One region of the Paenibacillus sp. 1182 genome, then DNA from elsewhere that is predicted to be linked to it. Evidence: predicted binding sites of a transcription regulator. Region 1 holds the regulator's gene; each other region holds the start of a gene.

The links. Region 1 encodes Rex, which represses fermentation and respiration genes when NADH is low (regulators of the CRP and FNR family bind a similar motif). Its sites were predicted from a motif close to TTGTGAAATATTTCACAA; they were not measured.
Region 2: a site for Rex is predicted at 3,946-3,963, ahead of JOD82_RS21220 (cytochrome ubiquinol oxidase subunit I). Genes of this name have one in related genera too.
Region 3: a site for Rex is predicted at 5,049-5,066, ahead of JOD82_RS22780 (DoxX family membrane protein). Genes of this name have one in related genera too.

Annotation. Positions count from the first base shown of each region.
Region 1 is NZ_JAFICR010000001.1:207,110-215,306, forward strand. It holds gene dinG (ATP-dependent DNA helicase DinG) at 1-2,515, shown strand, start outside; gene JOD82_RS01080 (redox-sensing transcriptional repressor Rex) at 2,559-3,212, shown strand; gene JOD82_RS01085 (amidohydrolase) at 3,199-4,500, shown strand; gene JOD82_RS01090 (cell wall elongation regulator TseB-like domain-containing protein) at 4,538-5,062, shown strand; gene JOD82_RS01095 (hypothetical protein) at 5,509-6,042, shown strand; gene JOD82_RS01100 (AAA family ATPase) at 6,035-7,537, shown strand; gene JOD82_RS01105 (3-hydroxyacyl-CoA dehydrogenase family protein) at 7,674-8,197, shown strand, end outside.
Region 2 is NZ_JAFICR010000011.1:154,111-162,307, reverse strand. It holds gene cydD (thiol reductant ABC exporter subunit CydD) at 1-1,469, opposite strand, end outside; gene cydB (cytochrome d ubiquinol oxidase subunit II) at 1,469-2,482, opposite strand; gene JOD82_RS21220 (cytochrome ubiquinol oxidase subunit I) at 2,469-3,875, opposite strand; gene JOD82_RS21215 (response regulator transcription factor) at 4,280-5,938, opposite strand; gene JOD82_RS21210 (cache domain-containing sensor histidine kinase) at 5,931-7,721, opposite strand; gene def (peptide deformylase) at 7,891-8,197, opposite strand, start outside.
Region 3 is NZ_JAFICR010000013.1:26,566-34,762, forward strand. It holds gene JOD82_RS22750 (ABC transporter substrate-binding protein) at 1-123, shown strand, start outside; gene JOD82_RS22755 (hypothetical protein) at 285-716, opposite strand; gene JOD82_RS22760 (hypothetical protein) at 936-1,235, shown strand; gene JOD82_RS22765 (alpha/beta hydrolase) at 1,507-2,331, shown strand; gene JOD82_RS22770 (dioxygenase family protein) at 2,424-3,215, shown strand; gene JOD82_RS22775 (hypothetical protein) at 3,288-4,211, opposite strand; gene JOD82_RS22780 (DoxX family membrane protein) at 4,426-4,944, opposite strand; gene JOD82_RS22785 (DUF3048 domain-containing protein) at 5,193-6,287, shown strand; gene JOD82_RS22790 (DUF47 domain-containing protein) at 6,476-7,090, shown strand; gene JOD82_RS22795 (inorganic phosphate transporter) at 7,104-8,093, shown strand; gene JOD82_RS22800 (hypothetical protein) at 8,126-8,197, opposite strand, start outside.

The DNA.
Region 1 (8,197 bases):
TCTGAAAATTATGTTTCCATCACTATCTTCGTATCAGTTGGGTTTTGTGTCTTCTGAGTTCGGGCTGGCACATGATCGCCCTCACCAAGCAGACAGCGACGCATTGGCTACGGCTGAGGTGTTTTTAAAGTGTCTGGGTGAGCTTCAAGCATTACCTCTGATAACGATACAGCGGCTTAGTGATTTGTTTGCAGAGGAAGACAGTGACCTTGGATGGTTTCTTGATGGGGTGCGTGAAGAGAAAGAGCTTGATCCTATTCAGGATTTGGAGGGATATCAGTTTTTTCGTCAGCTTGCGCTAAAAGTGGAAGATTGGACGGAGCTAGCTGCTCCGCGTAGAGAAGATGACCCGAATCCACTGTCAGGTGTTTCCTTTGAGGAGTACATGGATGATGTGCGGGACAATTTGCGTTCATCCTTGAGCCAATATGAGGAGCGCGAGGCGCAGATACAGATGATTGAGGGTGTGAATCAGGCACTGAGTGAAGACAAGCATCTGCTGATTGAAGCAGGTACAGGCACAGGGAAGTCCCTGGGTTATTTGCTCCCATCGCTGTATCACAGTGTGAAAAAGGGACAGCGCGTTATGGTGAGTACACATACGATCAACCTGCAGGAGCAATTACGCGAGCGCGACATTCCGATGCTGACCAAGGTGATTCCGTTTCCGTTCCGGGCTGCTATTTTCAAGGGTCGGGGACATTATTTGTGTCTGCGTAAGTTTGAACATAAAATAAATAGAAGAGACTTCGCGACACCGAAGGAAGATTTAATTACAGCGGCTCAGATGATCGTCTGGTTGACGCTAACAGAAACCGGTGATGATGAAGAACTGAATCTGAGCAACCGTGGAGGGGATTTCTGGGAAACGGTGGCGAGTGATTCAGAGTCCTGTCTTGGTCGTTCTTGCCCATGGTTCCGCAAATGTTATTATCATCGTGCACGCCATGAAGCAGGAATAGCGGATGTTGTTATTACGAATCATTCTAAGTTGTTCACAGACGTCAAAGCCAGTCATCAGTTATTGCCGAGCTATGAACATCTGGTGATAGATGAAGCCCATCACCTGGAGGAAGTAGCTGGTAAACACCTAGGTATGCATATGAAATATTTCACACTCGTGCATACACTGACGCGACTGTTCAAAGACAGCAAGAATGGACAACTGCCTTCACTTCGTCAACAGTTGGCGAAATCGGGACACGAGAAGTCGGCAGATTGGGCCTCAACCATTGATCAGCTGTATCCGCTCGTGTTAGAGGTGAAGGAAACTTGGGACCTGCTAAGCGACAAACTGTTTGGCATGTTGCCGGAGCGAAGTGATGCGACACCGGGTGAAACAGGACAGTTTTCTTCCCGTCTCAAACCTTCGGCCAAGCCTGCAAAGTGGGATCAGGCGGGAGCTTTGGAAAATCAGCTATATGTAACAATGAGCGAAATTTTGCGCAAGGGCGACAAGCTGATGCTGGACGTCAAGGAAGAACATGACGATTATGCGGCGGATAGCCTTATTACAGATATCACGGGTCTGCTCAAGGATTTGGCGGGGATTCGAGAAAATTTGCGCTTTTTTATCCGACTCGATGATGAAACAACCGTATACTGGCTCGAGGCGAGCGGGCAATTCCGTAGTAAATCATTGCAATTTTATGCGGTACCCGTCGATGTGAGCCGCCAGTTGAAAGAAATGTTTTTTGACAAAAAAAGAAGCATTATTCTGACTTCTGCTACCTTGTCGGTAGATAAGTCGTTTCAGTACATGATCGATCAGCTCGGCTTACAGGAGGCCGCAGATCAAGAGCGGCTGATGACTTCGCAGCTCCCGTCACCCTTTAATTACAGGGATCAGGTGTTGCTGGTTATTCCACGGGATTTCCCAAGTGTGAAGGGCAGTGTAGGAGATGCGCATTTTGTAGATATGCTCGTTAGCTCTCTAGGAGCGACTGCTCAGGCGACACGTGGGAGAATGCTCGTTCTGTTTACGTCCTATCGGATGCTCCGGCAAGTGTATGAGCCGCTCAAAGAGGCCTTAGCATCCAGCGAAATTACTGTGCTGGGACAAGGTGTGGACAGTGGAAGTCGCAGCAAGCTAACCCGCCGGTTTCAGGAAGCGAAAGCTTCTGTATTGCTGGGGACCAGCAGTTTCTGGGAAGGCGTCGATATTCCGGGGAAGGCTCTGACTTGTCTAGCCATTGTTCGCTTGCCGTTTCAACCGCCGAATCACCCGCTGCTGGAGGCAAAAAGCGAACTGCTCCAGCAGCAGAAGAAGAATCCATTTATGAAGCTGTCTGTACCGCAAGCGGTCATTCGCTTCAAACAGGGATTTGGTCGGTTGGTACGTACAGCGAACGACCACGGGGTCGTTATCGTTTATGATACGCGTGTGATTGAATCCTATTACGGAAAGCACTTTTTGTACTCGTTACCGGGACCAAAAATGGAGCATATGCCATCGGAGCAAATGGTGCCCCGCATCGCCGAATGGCTCCAATCCGCCCCGGAGACAGAGGCATAACGGACGGACATAAGTATGTTCGTTACAATTAGGGGGAGCAAGTATGAAATCAGATAAAATTTCAGAGGCTGTCGTACGGAGGTTACCCGTATATTTACGTTATCTGAATGCACTGCACAAACGGGAGGTGGCTACGGTCTCTTCTCAAGAGTTGGGACAGAGGCTAGATTTGAACCCGGCCCAAATCCGTAAAGATCTTGCTTATTTTGGAGATTTTGGTCGGAAGGGTATTGGTTATGATGTTTCTTATCTCATTGAGAAAATACGCCATATCCTGAAAATCGACCAACAAATTAATGTAGTATTGGTCGGAGCGGGTAATCTGGGGCAAGCCCTTTCGAATTATAACGCTTATTTAAAAGACAATATGAAGATTGTAGCGGTATTTGATGCGTTTCCGGATAAGGTAGGAACCAAGATCAATACATTGGTCGTGCAACCGATGGATGAACTGGAAGCGACTGTGAAAGAAAAACACATTCGAATCGGGATTATTACCGTACCTGATTTTGAAGCACAGCACGTGGCTGACAGGCTTATTGAGAGCGGAATTGGAGCGATCCTGAACTTTGCACCGACTACTCTCAAGGCACCAGCCAACATTCGGATTCATGCCACAGACTTTACAACTGATTTGCTTAGCCTCGCTTATTATTTGGAGGACGGAAAGGAAGAAACCCAATATGACAGTGAATAAATGGATGATTAAAAACGGATCTTTTGCCATAAATGGACCAGAAGCAGGGGTAGTCCATGGTTTTATGATTGTGGAGGATAGTCGTATTACTTATATTGGCGAAACCTTGCCTGCGGGTGAGGAAGAGACGGAAGCGATCGATGGTAAAGGGCTATTGTTTTTACCTGGTCTGATCAATACTCATGGTCATGCGGCGATGTCTCTACTGCGTGGGCATGGAGATGATTTGGCACTTCAAGTATGGCTTCAAGAAAAAATGTGGCCTATGGAAGCCAAGTTTACTTCTACAGACGTGTACTGGGGTACGTCCTTGTCTGTGCTGGAAATGCTGAAAGGTGGAACAACAACCTTCCTCGATATGTACGATCATATGGATGAAGTGGCTCGTGTGGCTGAAGAGTCAGGTATTCGTGCAAGTCTGATGCGTGGAGCAATTGGACTATGTTCGGAGGAAGAACAGCGAATCAAGCTGGCAGAGGCCGTGACTTTTGCACGTAACTGGCACGGTAAAGCAGACGGGCGTATTACTACGATGATGTCTCCGCACGCGCCATATACATGTCCACCTGCGTTTATTGAAAAATTCGTACAAGCTGCGCATGATCTGGACTTGCCACTGCATACGCACATGTCTGAGACGATCGCCGAAGTAGAGCAAAACGTACGCGACTACGGTTTGCGTCCGGTTGCACACTTGGATAAGCTTGGCTTTTTCTCCCGTCCTTCGCTTGTTGCCCATGGCGTTCATTTGAACGACGAAGAAATAGCTTTACTGGCAGAACGTGGTGTAGCGGTTTCCCACAATCCTGGCAGCAACTTGAAGCTGGCAAGTGGTGTGGCAAGAGTGCCTGAATTGCTGCGTGCAGGGGTTACGGTTTCTCTCGGAACGGATGGTCCTGCCAGCAATAATAACCTGGATATGTTCGAGGAAATGCGTCTGGCAGCACTTATTCACAAGGGTGTATCCGGTGACCCTACGGCAGTTCCTGCAAGTGAAGCGCTGCGTCTGGCAACAGAATACGGTGCAAAGTCGATTGGTTTAAAAGAAGTAGGAGCGTTGGCAGCAGGCAACAAGGCTGACTTTATCGCGTTGGATCTGAATCAGGCACATTTCTTGCCGCGTACAGATCTTATTTCCCATGCGGTATACTCTGCAAGCGCCAAGGACGTGGCTCATGTGTGGGTAGACGGTCGTCAGGTTGTGAAAAACGGCGAATGCCTGACTATGGACGAGGAACGTATCAAACATGAGGCACAAGCCGCCTTTGAAGGGCTGCTGTCGCGCTAATTCAGGTGTCACATCCCCTTAGAGAGGAAGCACGGGTTTGAAAAATAAGAAAAAATGGATAGCGGTCGCCATTTTGGCCGTGATACTGATCCTGGTCAGCATTTTCTGGTATTATTCCTATGTTACTCAAGACCAGGTGGCTGAGAAAAATGCCGCTATCATTAAGGCCAAGCAATCAGGTGGTCTGGTTAGCACGACTCAAACATGGAAGTCTGTGTGGGATCAGGTTTATTGGGTGGTTCAAGGGAAAAATGCACAGAATGAAAATATAATGGTATGGGTTCCTTTTCAAAAAGTGGAGGGACAACCTAACGTACCTGCCGCAGATAATAGCGGTGTTCATACCGAGCTGCTGAAGAACGGAGTCGACGAGCAAAAAATGACGGCGCTAATTCAGCAGCAGCTTCCAGGTGTGAAAATTGTAAGCCTCCAGCCGAGTGTGTTCAATGGCGAATATGTGTGGCAGCTGTTTTACGATGATGGAAGCCATCATTACTATGCCTTTTACCGTTTTTCAGATGGGGGAGCGACGGGGGTAAAGTATACTTTGCCCAATAACTGAGCTGGTTGAGGATCAGCAGATGTGGAATGAATGACTAGTAAATGATTAAAAGCTCAAGAAAAAGACGTAAATGCGATGAAATTCGTATTTACGTCTTTTAGTCTTGCTATGCCGTAAAGATGAGCTGAATGCCAGCGAAGCATCTTTACCTACCCAACTTCTCTCCTAAGGCAAATTCATCTTTATGGCGGGCAACAGCGATCGTAAGATCAAATCCTACGCTCAGCGTTTCGCCTCCACCTTAACCAAAGATTTTGCCTCATCACAACTCCTCCACACATTGCCTTCGATATTAGATATACGTTATGATATACTATATTTTATAAGTGATAGACAAAAATGATAGAAAAAAGAATTGCTGATCGCTGTAAGATCATGCAATTTGGTTGTTTGTTGACATTCGTCCCGTTTCTTCTGTGTTTTACATTTTGAGAGGAGGATGTTGTTTGAAATTGCGTGCAGTTCCTATCGTTGTGGCGGCAGTTTTGGCAGCTTTGCTGCTATTTGGGGGATGGTTCATTTACCGTCAGGTTACAATGCAAAGCCCTCTGGAAAAACTGGTTTCTCAATATCCAGGCGTGACAAGCGCTCAAATAGATATTAAACAGGATCAGGTTGTATTGAAACTAGATCTCAAACCGCAGGCGGATGTGGCCGGATTAGTCGATGTGGTTAAGCAAAAAGGGCAAACCATCATTGGCAGCCGTACCATTAAGCTGGATATTGAAGATCGTTCCAATTCAGCACTGAATCAATGGTGGTCTGAGGCCATGTTTCCTGTAGCCGAAGCGATGGAAAATAAAAAGTATACTCAAATTTCATCTACAGTTGAGCAGATGAAAAAGAAAAAGACGGGTATCAAAGCTGATACCGACATGGATTCGAACAATGTCTATATCCGACTCAGCGAAGGTAAAGCGACCAAGTTTATCGTATTGCCACGTCAATCTCAGCAAATGGGGGTATGGCCTAATGCCTAGATGGATCAAGGAAACATTAATCGGCATAGTGCCGGTGACTATTATATTTCTCGTTTTTATTGGGGTGAATATTATCCCTCTTCTAGTTGCTGGCGTGATGCTCAGCGGCTTGTTAATGCTCATGCATGCGCGTGGTGGCTTGGCCGTAGGTGCTGGGCAAGAACGTAAACGCAAAAAAAGTGGTCCGGACAAACTGACTTTTGAGGAAATCGGTGGGCAGGAAAGCGCTAAGCAGGAGCTGCGTGAGGCCCTGGACTTTTTGAATCGACATGATGAAATTTCTAAGTTTGGTATCCGTCCATTAAAAGGTGTTCTGCTCACAGGTCCTCCGGGAACAGGGAAAACACTGATGGCGAAAGCAGCCGCACACTATACTAATTCTGTATTTGTTGCAGCCTCAGGTAGTGAATTTGTTGAAATGTACGTTGGTGTTGGCGCGGGTCGTGTCCGTGAGTTGTTTCGGGAGGCACGTACTCGTGCAGCCAAGGAAAAGAAGGAAAATGCGATTATTTTTATTGACGAGATCGACGTAATTGGTGGTAAACGTGAGGGTGGACAGCAACGAGAATATGATCAGACTTTGAATCAGTTGCTGACAGAAATGGATGGCATTTATTCGGCAGATACACCGCGAATTTTGATCATTGCAGCAACAAACCGTAAAGAAATGCTGGACAGTGCCTTAACGCGTCCAGGGCGTTTTGACCGTCATATTCAAGTGGATTTGCCTGACAAGAAGGGCCGTCTTCATATTCTTAAAATTCATGCCAAAAACAAACCGATTCAGGAAGATGCGAATCTGGACAAAATTGCTGAGGAATCTTACGGGTTTTCCGGCGCACAGCTGGAGAGCGTGATGAATGAAGCGGCAATCTATGCGATGAGACAGGATCAGAAAATGATTGCGCAGAAGCATCTGTCGATGGCAATTGACAAAGTAATGATGGGTGAAAAGACAGATCGAGAATCGACGTTGGAAGAGAAAAAACGTGTAGCGATTCATGAACTGGGACATGCTATTATGGCCGAAATTGTTCGTCCCGGTAGCGTAAGCCAGGTAGCACTTAGCCCACGTGGGAAAGCGCTTGGCTATGTGCGCCACAATCCACAGCAAGAGCATTATTTATACACCAAGCAGTTCCTGGAGGAGCAGATCATGATCTCGCTCGCAGGGGCCACGGCGGAAGAAATGTACTATGGCGGTCGCAGTACCGGCTCAAGTAATGATTTTGAGCAGGCGCTGAACATCGTCCATACGATGATGACTTCCGGTTTGACTTCACTTGGCATTATTAACATGGAAATGGTAACGAAAGAAGAACTTATGCGGGAAAATGGCGAGATTATGGCTGACCTGCATACCCGAACTTTGGAGTTGCTGGAAAAGCATCGTCCTGTGTTCGACAACTCACTTGACATCCTGATGAAGGAAGAAACTCTGTCTGGAGATCAATTTAGATGTCAATTTAGTGAAAATGCTTTATTACCAGCATAATTTTTTATGCTGGTTATTTTTTTTTACTTTTAGTCCGTGCTAAGATATTATTATCTATTGGGACATAAACATGTATTTTTCGACAAAGAAGGATACAATATATGAGAGTGACCAGGAAAGGGTGGAGTAAAGAATCATGCAATTTAAAAAAATCGGCGTCATCGGCGGCGGCACCATGGGACAGGGGATTTCTGAAATGCTCGCGTCCAAAGGAATCGATGTGCTGCTGGTAGAGCAGACACCAGAGAAACTAGACTACGCCTACAATATGATTGAAACGAGTCTGGACAAACAACTGGAAAAGTGGGCAATTACTCAGGCTGAGAAAAAATTGATCTTATCCCGTATTCAAAAAGTAATCCATTTGGCGGAGCTCGGCAGCTGCGATATGGTCATTGAGACTATTACAGAGAATCTGGACGAGAAGAAAGCAGTGTTCCAAGAGCTAGACTATGTGTGTCCAAGCAATATTATTCTTGCAAGTAATACATCCACGCTGAGCCTGACCGAGCTTGCTAGCTCGACCAAGTATCCTGAGCGTGTTATTGGTATGCACTTTATTTATCCAGTATCCCGTATTGATCTTGTAGAAATTATTCGTGGTTTGAAAACTTCGGACGATACATTTGAACACACTAAAATGTTCGTGGAAGAAATAGT
Region 2 (8,197 bases), on a different contig from region 1:
AGCAACGCCCGCGCCAATGCAATCCGCTGCGCCTGTCCTCCGCTCAACGTCCTACCCGCTTCACCAATGGGCTCATTCATTCCACCCGGAAGACCGTCTACCAGTTCACGCAGTCCAACCGCGTCAACCGCCCACTCCACCTGCTGGTTGGATGCCTCCGGTTCATAAAAACGGATATTATCTGCCAGAGAAGCGCTAAACAGGTATGGATGCTGTGGAATATACGCAATATGCCGTTGCCATTCAGCTTTTGCATCCCCAGCCAATCTGCATCCATTCAGGAGCAGTTCGCCCGAAGTGGGATCAGCAAAACCGCCAAGCAGACTAAGCAGCGTCGTTTTACCTGCTCCACTAGCTCCAACGATGCCGATCATGTTCATGTGCGGTTCAACATTGGCAGACACATGTTCAAGCCGAGCCGAACCGTCTTCATTAAGGAGGCACACATCGAACAGCTCGAGAATGTCCTGTCCCGTGATGTCCAATCCTTTATCGTTAGCTGCCTGTTTATTCGGCTCGGTCGCGTCATCTTCTGTACTGAGAATGGAGCGGATTGCTCCCCAAGCCTCCTTACCATCCAGTGAAGCATGATAGTCTGATCCCAACTGGCGTATGGGCATAAAATATTCTGGGGCCAGAATAAGCACCGCAAGCGCTGCCTCCAAACCCACCGAGCCACTAATCAGGCGCAAACCCAAGCCTACCGCAACAAATGCGACCGATAGCATACTAAAAAAATCAAGGGCAAATGAGGAAAGAAACGCTACCCGCAGCGTGCGCATCGTTGCCGTGCGGTATTGGTCGCTGACCTTCCCAACCGTTTCCCCATGTTCTTGGCTACGACCCAAAAACCTTAGTGTCTGAAGTCCACGCAGCGAATCCGTGAAATGATGAGATAACAGACGATAGGAACGCCACTGCTTGTCTGCCTGCTTCCGCGCCGCCAAGCCGAGTAAAATAAAGAAGCCTACCAGAATCGGCATCGTAGTCGTCAAAATCACACCTGAAATGACATCCAATGTGAAAACATACACAAGTACAAGTATAGTGACAGCCATCATGTCAATCATACGAGGAATGGACAGCTCCAAATACGTGCGAAAACGATCCATGCCGTCCAGCGCTAGCGTCACCAACTTGCCGCTACCTTCCTGCGCTGCAAAACCCGGTCCCCGTTCGAACAAACGTGCAAGCAGACGCTCCCGTAAGGAAGCGCCTGAAGCTTCAGCAAAACGGCCTGCTGTCCGGCGTTGCAGCCAGATCGCCGTATGCCTCGTTGCAAAAGCAGCGAAAAACAACGCCAGCGACGGCCAAGCCATCACCAGCGGATTTTGTTCAAACAAAATCGTAACAGCCTTTGCCAAGAAGACTGCTTGTGCAATCACTGCGGCCCCCTGGAGCAGGGAAAGGGCAGCCAGTAGCAGCATCACTGGCCGAATGCCCTTTAATTCAAACCATGCCTTATCCATTAGTATTCCAAATGATCCTTCTCACTGAGACGCTTATGGAAAACAAAATAGCTCCACGCCTGATAAGCCAGCACAAAGGGTAAAAGCGTTGCTGCAACAATCGTCATGGCTTTCAGTGTGTAATGACTGGAGCTTGCATTATAAATCGTCAAATCAAAAGCACTGTTAATCGAGCTCACCATAAATCTTGGGAACAAACCGACGAATAACGAAACGAAGGTCAGCAAAATCACTGCACCTGTCATCCCGAAGGCCCATCCTTCGCGGCGCTGCTTCAGGAAGTACCACGTCAGCACATAGGCGACAATTCCGACTGCTACCGCAGCATACATAAAGGGACCGCGACGCGCAAATAAATCCGTTGCAAAATAAGTCCATACCACCATGCCCGCAAGTAAAATGCCCAATACCGGAAGAAATTTGGATGCCATCACGCGAGCACGATCCCGTACTTCTCCAATCGTCCGCAGAGAAATAAACGTCAGTCCGTGCATTAGGCACATTCCGACCACTGTCAGTCCAATCCATACGGTATATCCATTGAATACATCGGAAAATCCAGCTTTCAAATCCATGTTTTGCTGAATAGGTACACCTTTCACCAAAGCCGCAAAAGCCATACCGAACAGCATCGGCGGTAGAAAGCTGCCAATCAGAATGCAGGCATCCCACGTTCCTGTCCACCATTTTCCTTCAGCCTTTCCGCGGAACTCAAAAGAAACTCCACGCAAGATCAAACCTAGCAAAATAAACACAAATACGAGATAATATCCGCTGAACATAGTCGCATAAAAATGCGGAAAAGCGGCAAACATTGCACCTGCTGCTGTAATCAGCCACACTTCGTTGGCATCCCAGAATGGACCAATCGTATTGATCATCAAACGTTTTTGTTGGTCGTTACGCGGCACCAATCCTGTGGCCATTCCTACGCCAAAATCAAAGCCCTCCAGAAAAAAGAAGCCGGTAAACAGCACAGCGATCAATAAGAACCATAAATCATTTAGCGACAATGGTGTCACCCCCTTGAGCAAAAGGATCATGAATTACCGTTTGCTGATGTGGCTCAATATCTGGACCTTTACGAGCCGTACGGTAAAACAGAAACGCCAGCACACCTGTTAAAATTAAATACAATGTAGTAAATGAGATGAACGAGAATAGCACTTCTCCTGCCACAACGGTAGGCGAAACAGAATCTTTCGTTTGAAGCAAACCAAATACCGTCCACGGTTGGCGACCTATTTCAGTCATGATCCAACCTGAAGTATTCCCAATGAATGGAAGGGATATCCCCCATATCATCAGACGGAAGAACCAGCGATGTGAACCTTCCAGCTTTTTACGGAACGTCAGGTAAGCCCCGTATAAGGCGAGTGCAATCATGCCACATCCAGCCGCAATCATAATGCGGAAGCTCCAAAACGTGGTACGTACTGGCGGGATATAATCGCCCGGACCATACGTTTTTTCATATTGGGCTTGCAGCTCATTCATACCAGGCACAGAGCCGGTAAATTTACTATAGGATAGAAAACTCAAAGCAAAAGGAACTTTAATCTCAAAGGTATTTCCCTTGTTTCCAGGATCAATCCATGCGATAACGGTCCAAGGAGCGGGGTCACCACTGTTCTCCCATAAGCCCTCACTGGCAGCCATCTTCATCGGTTGTGTTTTCACTAAATATTGAGCCTGTCCATGACCAAACAACGGAATAGCAATGGCGCTAATTAATGCAACAATAATACTCAATTTAAAAGAAGGTTTAAAAAAGTCCAGATTCTTTTTGTGCATCAGCTTCCATGCACTGATACCCGCGATCAGAAATGCTCCTGTCGCAAAAGCAGCAAACAATGTATGTGGGAATTCCCATAACAGTTGTTCATTCGTTAGCAGAGCAGCAAAATCTTTCATTTCTGCACGTCCATTTTGAATCTCATAGCCTACTGGACGCTGCATGAAGGAATTAGCAGCTAGAATCCACAATGCCGATAACATCGTACCGATAGATACCAACCACATACAAATTAAATGGACCGTTTTGGACAATCTTTCCCAACCGAATACCCATAATCCGATAAATGTCGATTCCAGGAAAAATGCAAGCAGCGCTTCAATCGCCAGCGGCGTACCAAATACATCACCCACAAAACGGGAAAAGTCCGACCAGTTCATCCCGAACTGAAATTCTTGCAAAATCCCGGTGACTACGCCCAGTGCAAAGTTAATCAGCAGAAACGTTCCCCAGAATTGAGCCATTTTTTTGTACAAGTCATTTTTCTTAATAACATACATAGTCTCCATAATTGCCACCAATAACGACAATCCAATGGAGATCGGCACATAAACAAAGTGAAGAATCGTTGTGGTTGCAAACTGCAACCGTGCCAAATCCAATACGTCCATGATGTTGCTCCTCCCCCTGTACTTCTCTTAACATTGATTTATAGTGTCTGTAATCTGAAGTCTTCTACATTTGTGACAGTATTCACATTCTTACATATGCAGCGGTCACCTTTTAGAAAATGACTCACTCAACTACCTTCACCATGGTGTCATGATCCGGCTTCAGATTATCCCCATTATATAGAATAAATTTAAATGAAATAGAATCGAAAATGTGAACATCGTGTCAAAGCTGTGTCATAACGATGGCGATTTGATGAAAACAGCCTAAATCCCATAATAAATGTGACATTTCCTATTGATCTATCTTTTTTTCATCATGCAAAAAAAGCCTCTCTTCGTTCGGAGGTCGTACCTCCGACATCTGTAAGAGAGACTTCATAGCGTTAAACCTAGGGATTCTATCAACAGCCATCTGTTCCTCCGTTCTTTTGAACCCGATTACGATAGGAGGAAGGTGACATTCCACCATACTTTTTAAATTTACTATGAAAATAATCTGCATTCGCATACCCTACGCGTTCCGCCACCTGGTGTACCTTAATTCCTTGTGCAAGCAGCTCCCTCGCTCGCTCAATCCTCACCTTATCCAGGTAGACATTAAAGGCCTCGCCAGTATGACTTTTGAACAGCTTGCCCAAATAGCCACTATTGTAATTGAACATATCTGCCAGTAACTCCAGTCGCAAATTTTCATCGTAATGACCATGTATAAAGTCAATCATTTGTTTCATGATGATGTCCTTGCCACCAGGATCAGTCTGGCCAATCCATTGCAACACATGCTCCAGCGAGTGATCCACCAGCTCGCCCAATGTGGAATAAGCATATACATCGGTTATAAAGCTGGAGTGCTCCTCCAGCACGGTTCGACTGTGATCCTGTCCGGCTGCATACTTGTTCAACGCCAGTGTGAATGTTTGGGCGAATGCCGCCTTGATTGCGGATTCTGTGCGATAAATCCGCGGAAATTGGACTTCCATTTCCTTAATGACACGGGTTGCAGCTTCACTATTAGCCATATCTAGCGCATAGTACAGCTTTTCTGCATAACGTATGGGATCATCTGTGGCACTATCAGACGCTCCACTCATTTCAGTCTCGACTGTCTCCAATTCGTGTAGGTCTCCAGGAAGCATGACTCTTTCTGCCCGGAACAAAAACGTACGCTCCAATAATCGCAGTGCCTGCTCAAAAGATCTGGGAATGTCGTTAAGAATGGCTACAGGATCACCGGCAGCCGCATAAATTTCCGTTGCCCACGGCTTTAGGTCCTGTCGCCAAACAGCCAGTAGCTGAACAGCATCTTTCTCCGTTTTTAACGTGGCGGGAAGCAAAAGGCCCACATATATTCCCGCCTCAAACACGATACCTCTACCCTGCTCATGGCACAATTCTGTTAGCCGCTGCTTTGCTGCCGACTGCCGGGCTTGCCGATCCCAGTCAGGTATACGTAAATCTATCAGAATAATCTGATAGCTACTCCAGTCTAATGCTGGTAACGCTGGCTGTTGTCCATGTTTTCCGTTACCGCTTTGATGTTCAGCCTGCTTGGATGCTCTGTGCAGAGAATCGCTGCTTTCTACAGCATTACGAGTATACTCTCGATGAACCGGAAACAATAGAGCTTCGATCCAATTACGCTCATGAGAAGGCGGACTTCCCCATTTGCCGACTTCTTTCTCATCCTCAATGTTTTGCCGTACCCGCTTCAACTCTGTCGTCATTTCTTCCTCATCAACTGGCTTCAGTAGATAGCCATCTACTCCGAAGCCCATGGCTTGCCGTGCATAATCAAAGTCTGCATATCCGCTTAATATGAGAAAATGATACGGCTCCCCGTTCTTTTCACGTATACTACGTATAACCTCCAGTCCACTCATCCCGGGCATACGAATATCTACAATGACTAGCTCCGGCCGATGCTCTCCGAACTTATCCAGAGCCTCGCGTCCATTCCCTGCCGTATCGACAATACGGAAGCCACAATCCCCCCAGTCAATAATGGAGGACAATCCTTCACGAATCGCTGGCTCGTCATCTACAATCATGGCTTTATACATTCGACTCTTCCTCCCTTGGTATGGAAAAGTATACGGTTGTTCCTACTTGTAATGCGCTTTCAATATGCAATCCATAACGTTCACCATACATCAATGTCAGACGTTGATGTACATTACGCAGGCCAATACTACTCCCTTCCGGCTCATCCGTCCCCCTGATCCGAGCTAGCAGACGGGTCAGTTGCCCAGCTTCCATGCCAATCCCATCATCTTCTACTTTAATTTTCAACTCTCTTTGTTCTATTGCAATATTTACCTTCACGGTAACCGGCTCTTCCTTATTTTCCAGTCCATGAATGACCGCATTTTCCACCAGCGGTTGTATGATTAAGGGAGGAATCGACATGTCCGTCGCATCTTCTTCCAAATTCACTTCATAGATCAAGCGATTTCCAAATCTGAATTGCTGAATTTGCAAATAGGATCGCACCATATCCAGCTCCTGTAGTACCGTCGTTTTACCACTGCCAATCTCCAGATTCCGGCGCATCAGCCTGCCAAGCAAACGCACCGTCGTTGCAATTTCCGCTTCCCCATTCAGATGTGCTTTCATTCGAATAGATTCTAATGCATTAAACAGAAAGTGTGGATTAATTTGGCTGGCCATCATTTTTAACTTGATATCCTTTTGTGCCAATTCCAGCCTGTTATTGTGCTCACTCGTCTCATAGACCTGCGCCATGAGTTGGCGAATACTACTCACCATATAGTTGAAACGGCGGGATAAATCCCCGATCTCGTCCCTTCCCTCCACACTCGATACCACATGAAAATCGCCCGCGGCTACCTTACCCAGCTCATAGCTCAACCGCTGTAGGCGTTTGGTAATCAGCCAGGAAATGATGGTGATCAGAATCAGTGCCATAACCAGCACTGCAAGAACACATAAAGCACCAATCAGGCTGATTCGATTGGCTCCCTGTACAATATGCTCCGTTGAAAACACTGAAATAATCGTAAATCCGCTCACACTGGAGGCGGGCAGCAGCTCATCCACGATGATGTTGGAGGGCATTCCGTTGATTTTCGCTTCATATATCCCCTTACCCGCACGCTGGACATCAAAGCCCAAATGTAAATCGCCCAACGTCTGCCCCACCGACTGCGGACGAGTAGCTGCGACCACAATCCCGTTACGATCCGCAATCAATGTTTCAAAAGGCTCCTTGCTCAGCATATGATTCAACTCGGTCTGGCTCAGCGATATCATCAGAACTCCCTTGGTATTGTATTCGGGAAATGGAATTTGCCGTACCAGGCTTAAGCGATTAACCGGGTTATCCTCCTTATCCTGAATGTAAAACCAGTTAATCGCCGTCCCCTTCAAAGCCGTCTGGAACCACTGCTGCCGCTCAATGTTAGAGTCCACTGGAATAAACTCCAGATTATTGACAAGCGTCGGATTGTACGAATAGAACCGAATGGTAGCAACCTCTCTATATTGCTGAGTGTACTCATTAAAATCCTTGTATTGATGATACGCATTCATCAGCTCTACCATACCCGGATACCGTCGGTTTGCCATTTCCCTCAGCCTTTTATCGAACATCAACCCATTTGAAATATCCGTTGGCACACGTAGTAAATTTGCCGTCTGGCTTTTGATCTTTTCCACATTGTTTACCGTCTGGGCAATTGCACTATTCAATGCCTGCTCTCGCAAATAAAAAGTTACGCAGCCGCCAACCACCAGCACCGGAATCATGACAATTAGTACGTAGGAGAACAGCAGCTTATTCCGCATACGCATATTACTCATCAGAAGCCATACTCCACGATTCATGCCATCCCTCCCACAAGATAAGCGCTTACATTTTTTGCGTGTTTTCACATCCTCCATCTCGACCTATATGTATGTATCCAGTTTAATGCTTCGTAACCTCTATATCTATGTTTTTTGCAAAATTTAAAAAATGTGGCGAACAGAGTCACCACACTTTACGATTCCTAAACTATTTACGTACAAAAGGTTCGATATGCACTCCCTGCGGTAGCTTGTGCGGATCTTCCGGGTTGATACGGTCATAGAACATAATACCATCCAAATGGTCCATTTCATGCTGTACAACAATCGCTGCATAACCTTTGAACGTCAATAGCTCCTGTGTTCCGTCTGGTAAAGTGGCCTTAATACGAATTTTTTCGTAACGCGGTACATATCCGGCTACGTACCGATCTACCGACAAGCACCCCTCACCCTGCTCCAAATAAATCATGGACGTGGAGTGGCTGACTAACTTCGGATTAAACAACGCATAC
Region 3 (8,197 bases), on a different contig from region 1:
CAAGGTCTCAAAGCGGTGAAGCAAGGGCATGTCTACATGTTGGACGGACAGCCTTGGCTGGACTATTCCGCAATGGGACACAAAATGGCTCTGGATAATGCAGAACAACTATTTTCCAAATAAGTTTATAAAGTATATCAAGCCGTATTTCTCCATGCAGCTTCTTGCAGGCCAGGAATACGGCTTTTTGGCGCACACCCCAGCTGTAAGTCGATTGCCTGATCGAAATGAAAAGGAGCTGCTATGACCCAAAATGGGGCAGCTCCATATAATGAAATTGCGGGCTATGAACGTTTTTTACGCAGAAAAATTGGTTTGAGTCCAATAAAGCCGATGGCGGCGAGAATTAAATTTACCCAAGGTGAGATCCTGAATACCGGCAGTACACTGCGCAGCGCTAGTCCGGCGACAAGAATCACGACAACTAACACAACATACATCAAGATGGATTTAAGATTCATCTGGGGCTTTACAGGGGCGTGGTCTGGCTGTTGTGTCTCCTCGTCATCTTCGGGACGGTCCATAAAATTCATCAGGGCTTCAACGAGTAGAATGGCTCCTGCGGCGATGATGATAAGGGTGGATAGGCTGATTTCTTCAAAGGGTTTGAGATCTCCGCCTGTAAAGGTGACGAACCATCCGATAATCGCCTGTGTCAAGAAAAACATGGACAAGGCAATCCATGCAATAAGCGTATAATTTTTTGCTTTATTCATTGCTTCCTCCTGCTTTATTCATTGCTTCCTCCTGCTTTATGAGCGTATCCCGGGCTGATGGAACCGCCATTTCGTAACAAAGACAGTATACGTGAGGAAGCGTCGGATGGCAAAAGACTTTATCTATAGCATGTATATTACCGTTGCATTCTCCTCAAACTGGATAGAGGGTGAGCACGTGGAGCAACCTGAATATAAACGTTGAGAGGATGTGGCATCATGAAACTGGAGAACCAGGCAGATTATTTAGTCCAAAAACGACTGGGAAACGCTTCGAATGGGAATAGCGGGGCGGCCTCGTCTACAAATGTGAGTCACCGGAGCGTTCAAGGAACATCTCCAACGTACCGTATAGTGGACGATATCGAAGTGGCTGAGGATACAGAATTTGCAGGTGAGCTAGGTGCACAGAACTACCGCAGCCTGTGGCATGAGGATGAACATAACGGCGACTCTTGTAAACTGCAGTGGGAAGGACGAACGGAGACCCACCAAATGTTCAGGAACAGCTACGAATAACGAATGTCACTTTAAATGTAGTGGATTCACTCACATAAGTGTAGTATAGCGTTCTCCGGAATCGCATCGGGGAGCGCTATTTGTTTACTTTTTTAACGATGTGAACTGACAGGTTGACAAGGAAGCAGGGCGATGATAGACTGACTTTACTATAAAACTTATTAAACTTATCGGAATTAAAGTGAATAAATATCCTGGATGGATATTCCACGTTACTATATGAGTTCGAATTCATAAATGTGTAGTGAAGCTTGAAACAGGGGGAATCAGGATGGAACGGCAAATTGGAATTCGTTTTGAACATGAAGAGCTGGCCGCAACAATTCATTATCCAAACCGTACAAATGAGGGAGAGCGTCAGAGACGAGTTCCCCTCGTTGTTATATGTCACGGTTTTGTAGGCAATCGTATCGGCGTAGATCGATTATTCGTCAAGACTGCGCGTGAACTGGCCGAAGGGGGATATTTTGTCCTGCGCTTTGATTTTGCCGGTTGTGGGGAGAGCACAGGTGAATACGGCAAGCAGGGGCTCGAGTCCATGATTAATCAGACACGTACCGTATTGGATTACGCCGTCAATTGTGCGGACATTGACCCGACCAAGGTGACGCTGATCGGTCACAGTCTGGGGGGCGCGGTTGCTCTTCTCACAGCCGTACGGGACAAGAGAGTACAAAATCTGGTCCTTTGGTCAGCAGTGGGCTATCCGTTCAATGACATCGTCAAAATTACGGAGCGAAGCGTGTACGATGAGTCTGTTAAAACTGGTCATGCCGATTATTTGGGCTATAAGTTTACGCCTGCTTACTTTGAGTCGTTAGCTCAATTTCAGCCGTTCCAGGAGGCCGTTAAATTTAACGGGGATGTGCTCGTCATTCATGGAACCTCGGATGATATTATTCCTGTCGATTATGCATTTCTGTTTCAAAAGATATTCTGGATGCGTCCAGAGGGACGCTGTGATAAAGAGATTATTTTCCAGGGAGATCACACTTTCTCGTCAGGTAAAGAGCGGCAACGGCTCATTGATCGGACGCTTGAATGGCTGGATGAACAGGAAAATATTCAACGTGATTGGCAGCACTGGATGATCTGATTTCAGTGTGTAACGGATTGTATTGGAAATTGCGCCTCCGCCGGAGTAAAATGGAAGAGTAACACTATACTGGCGTGTGGAGGTTGGCAGCGATGACATTACCCTCAATTTTTGTTGCGCATGGTTCACCGACACTGGCTGTAGAAAATAACGCATATACCAGCTTTCTTGCAAAGCTGGGCGCGAGCCTGCCCCGACCCAAAGGAATTGTCATTTTTTCCGCGCATTGGGATAGCCCCGATCAATGTATTGGCGCGGATGATCAGCATGCAGCGTTGCACGATTTCTATGGCTTTCCTGAAGAAATGTACTCAATCGATTACCCTGCACCAGGCGATCCAAAGCTGTATGAGGAGATAGAGCATCTGTTCAGTCAGCATAACTTGTTCCACCAGCCGGTTCGGAACCGGGGACTGGATCATGGAGCATGGGTGGTTTTGCGGCATATATATCCTGATGCGGACATACCGGTCGTACCGTTATCTATTGATTCTCGGCGCGCTCCTCAAGAGCAATACGAGATTGGACGGATGCTGGCGCCGTTGCGAGAACAAGGGATTTTGATTATCGGTAGCGGCGGATTGGTCCACAACTTGCGGACACTCAAGCAGACGAGTGAGCCAGCCGATTGGGCCGTTCAATATGATGACTGGATTGCACAGCAGCTTCAAGACTGGAATTTACGTCACTTATTCCAATATGACAAGAAGGCTCCATATGCCAAACAAGCGGTACCTTCTTATGGAATAGAGCATTTTTCACCTTTGTTTTATGCGATGGGGGCTGCGGATCAGGAGCGCTCCGCGCATAAGCTTTTTCAGTCGTATGTCCTTGGCTCGCTGAGTCTCAATTGTTGGGCTTTTGGTCAAGAAAGTGATACGTAAATGTAAAAAAGAACTTCCGAATCCACATGCTGTGTGGGAATGGAAGTTCTTTTGTGTTTTTTGCGTCTTCGATTAATTAGAAGGCACGTTCTTTTTTAGCCAAGTGGATACCTGCGAAGTACGTTGATCTCCATTTTGATCCAACAGTGTCATAAATGCTTTCAGCTTTTGAATATAGGTGCTCTTCGAATCCATATTACGTTGAACGAACCATTGATACCCTTTTTTGGCATACGGATGAATCTTCCCGGTATCATGATCGAATAATGGCGTATTGTTCGTGCCGTAGAAAGTATAGAAAAAGTACAGATCGTGCAATTTTTTTATAGCTTGTGTACGATTGGAATGTGGATATTGGTTTAAAAACAATTCCTGTGCCAGCACTCGTCCGGCTAACTGTTGATAGCCGATACGGAGCGCGGCATCTTTGGTAGCAGCCTGTCCGGATTCCATCGACATGATGTCAATATAGCTGCGGATATCTACCGTGGTGTGCTTCCCGAATACTTTATATTTTTCATAGTTGATGATTGGGTAATACATGCCTTCTGCGGTTTCAAGTTTGTAGCCGGCATCTCTTGTTTGAGTTAGCAACTTTTTCAGGTTCGCATCGCTTGTACGGCTGATTACATTTGTGAACGAATCACCGGGTTTATAGATTTGATTTATTTTGGTTTGAACAGAGGTCGGGTATAGGGTCTGTGCATAGGAATCCAATTGCTGGTTCTGTGCATTTTCCAGATGAAGCACCATGAGGGTAGCTTGAGAAGCTGGAATGGATTGAATATGCTTTTGCAAATAAGTGAATGCCTGAGATAGCTTGCCGGGTTGGCCTAGTAGCTGCTCGAAGGTCTTGGAGATATGTTGTACACTTTCTGCCTGAGATGTCGTAGTAGACGTCGCCGCTTGGGCTGATGCCGTATATCCCGATCCCATAGTCTGCACTGTGAAAGTTACTGCTGCGAGCATGAGATAGGCTTTGGTGATTTTTTTCATGATATAACCCTCCATTACGTTCTTTGATGTAACTGTAGTGTATAGGGTAAATGTATCGTGAGCATTCCATGTTGTATCCAACTTGTAAACGTTTGGGGAGGATAATGAATCCGATAAAAGAGTCCGAGTTAGGAGGAGCTAAAATCCTCCTTGTGAGCATAACAGCGCAAAAAATAACCATTATCCCGGAGGATAACGGTTATTTGGGGGATGTTTAAGCGATTTTTCGACTAGGGTCCGCTGGAAAGGTATCTTTATTTTTACCAAACAGTCCACGCAGGAAGGGCAGTACCCAACGGTCAAAGCCAATTCTTCCGGCATTTGCGCCAGCAACTACGAGGAAGATTTCAAACAGCAGGTAGATTGCATTGGTGCTTACTGTACCCGAGAACAGGAACGAGAAGTTCATAACCATGGCCATCAAAGCAGCCAGTGTAGTCAATGTACCGAGAAGCAGGCCAACCCCGACCAAGAACTCACCCAACGGGATCAGGACGTTGAACAAACCTACATTCGGCAGGGCAAAGGCTTCGAGGAACGATCCCCACCAGCCTTGTACAGCGGGATGGTCTCCACCTGTTTTAGCAATGGCCCCCGAGATAAATCCGCCTGCATCGAATCCACCTGTCAGCTTTTCAAGTCCGTGAGTCATCCATTCATAACCTAGATAAACCCGTACGACAGTCAGCAACCACATTGCGACTTTGTTCTCACGTAACCAGCTATTAAACATTCAAACCACTCCTCTTTCTTAATCTATAATGTTGGTTGTATTTCATTTTGTTGGGATGATCATCTTTGCTACACCTTTATTGTAGTAGGTTCAGTTACAGTTATTTGTGATAAAAATCACAAAGTCTGAATATTTTTAAAATTTTAATGTCTTCAGATAAGTATTCTATAGAGAGGTCATGCTTCAATCAAGACAAAAACAGGAAATAAAGCTTATAATGAGAAAAATAACGAAGTGGAGGGATGAACTTGTCCGGGCCCATTTCCCAACGAAATCATTGGTTGCGTGTAATGGCCTCAGCTCTGTTATGCATGACGCTGATGTCTTGTTCTGCTATGTCCAATACGGGAGATACTGAACCCGTTCCTCAACCGACCAAGCATAAAACAGAGAAGGAGGCGCTTGAACCGCCGAAGGAGCAGTCTACTCCGGCATTTACAGCTCCGCTTACCGGTCTTCCGGTGGAGCAGCCAGTTTTGGAGCGACCGCTCGCTGTCATGATTAACAATGCTCCAGCAGCACGTCCGCAGGCAGGACTTAGTCAGGCAGATATGGTATATGAAGTTCTTGCAGAAGGCGGAATTACCCGTCTGGTCGCTTTTTTCCAAAGTCATGGCGGAGATGTAAAGGTTGGTCCGGTCCGTAGCATTCGTCCGTATTTGATTGAGCTGGGCGAAACTTATGGTGCGTTGCCGATACACGCAGGGGGAAGCACAGATGCCTATGCGATTTTACAGCAGCAGCGGAAGGAACATTTAGATGAGATTTCAAATGGAGGGGCATACTTCTGGCGAAGCAAAGATCGTCGTCCTCCGCATAATCTATACACGGACGTGAATAGACTGCGCAAAGGAAGCGATAGTAAAGGGTATGCTACGCATACGGACGTTCCAGTATATACTTACCTTAAATCTGGCGAAACCCCAGTTATGGTGGACGAGACTGCAACATCTTTACAAATCCGGTTTTTGCTTAAAAGCTACCGGGTATCTTATACCTATGATCCAGCGGATCAACAATATAAGCGTTTTGTGAACGAAAAGTCACATGTGGATCAAAATAATAACCAACAGCTCTCAGCAGCCAATGTCATTGTGATGAGCACCAGGCATCGAACGTTGGATGATGTAGGCAGATTAAGTGTTGAACTGGACGGCAGCGGAGAGGCCATGGTGTTTCAACAAGGACAGTTAATACAGGCTGAGTGGCAACATACGCCAGGTGATGCGATTCGTTTTATGAAGAATGGGGTTGAAATTCCGTTAACGCCAGGTACATCCTATATACATGTGGTGCCTGCAGATACGCCACTAAAGGAACATGTAACCATAGAAGCGAATTAGAAAACGAATTACACCTTTTTAGGAAAAAATTGTCGGATAATGAGCTTATATGTCGGGCACTGTATACGTATATCATGAAATTTGCTTTTACAAACATTACAAAAACATTGATGAGTGTGATAAGATAGCAAAGGTTGTCTATTGCAGTCGAAACAGGTTGCGGATATTTTCGTAAAGGGGTAATCGTTATGAGATTGAAGAAAAAGGATATATTCTTCGAGACGTTGGAAAATATGGCAGATACGATCGTGCAAGCAGCCGATTATTTTGCCCAACATACTTCAAATCTTCAAGATGTGACTTTGTTTACAAATGAAATGAAGAAGTATGAAAATAAGTGTGATGATTACACACACACGATTATTACTGAACTGAACAAGACCTTCATTACGCCGTTGGAACGCGACGACATCATGGAACTGACAACAACCATGGATGATGTGTTGGACGGTCTTGAAGCGACGGCTTCCCGTTTTTATATGTACAACATTACGGAGCCGGACGAGTATATTGTGCAGTTCGCTGATATTTTGCGTCAATCAGCTTACGAAATTCAGAAAGCTGTACATTTGCTTTCGCAGAAAAAATTGCTGGCCATTCGTGAATACACTATTCGTCTGAATGATTTGGAAAATCAGGGGGATGAATTGTTGCGTATTTGCATCAAAAACCTGTTTGCAACTGTAACTGACCCTATTGAACTGATTAAACGCAAAGAATTGTACGAACGCCTTGAAACGACAACGGATTCATGCGAGGATGTTGCAAATATGCTGGAATCCATCATTATGCGTAACTCGTAAGGAGTCCTTTTACATGGATACAAGTTTACTGGTATTGGGTATTGTTATTTTTCTTGCTCTGGCATTTGATTTTATTAATGGGTTTCATGATACGGCGAACGCGATTGCAACTTCGGTATCGACCCGTGCATTGACCCCGCGACGTGCGATTATTATGGCTGCGGTCATGAACTTTCTCGGGGCAATATTGTTTACAGGGGTTGCGAAGACGATTGGTGGAAGTGTGGCTGATCCAACCAAGCTTACGAATGGAATTGATATCGTCATTGCGACGCTGATCGCTGCGATTATCTGGAACCTCTTAACCTGGTGGTTCGGTATTCCTTCATCCTCTTCTCATGCATTGATTGGTGCATTGGCTGGAGCGGTGTATGTAGGTGCAGGATCGGAAAAATTAAACTGGAGCGGCTTCATCGGGATTGTCGAAGGACTTATTTTCTCCCCGTTGATTGCTTTTGTTGTCGGTTACATCGTGATGATGATTTTAAAATACATCTTCGCTCATCGTAGTCCGCATACGGTGAACAAAGGGTTCCGTACAATGCAGGTCATTACAGCAGCGCTTCAGTCGTTCACGCATGGTACGAATGATGCTCAAAAGGCGATGGGGATTATTACATTCGCACTCGTTTCGTCGGGGTATCAGGACCATTTGGAAGTACCCATGTGGGTAAAAATTTCAGCCGCAACAGCCATGGCGCTAGGTACATCTATCGGGGGCTGGAAAATCATCAAGACGATGGGAACCAAGATTTTTAAAATCGAGCCAATTAACGGATTTGCAGCCGACATTTCGGGAGCCTCTGTTATTTTCACAGCTACATTGCTTCATTTGCCCGTAAGTACCACTCATGCCATTACTTCGGCTATTTTGGGTGTGGGTTCTGCGAAGCGTTTTTCCGCTGTGCGTTGGTCGCTGGCCGGTCGAATTATTATTACTTGGGTGATAACGATACCGATTGCTGCGCTGTTATCTGGATTGATTTTCAAAATTCTTTTCTAGTTCGTTATTATTTCTTGAAAAATAGGTACACACTATAGAACACACAATAAGCTTCCGTCCGCTTTTTGCGGCAGGGGCTTATTGGCATTCTGGGGCAAAACGGC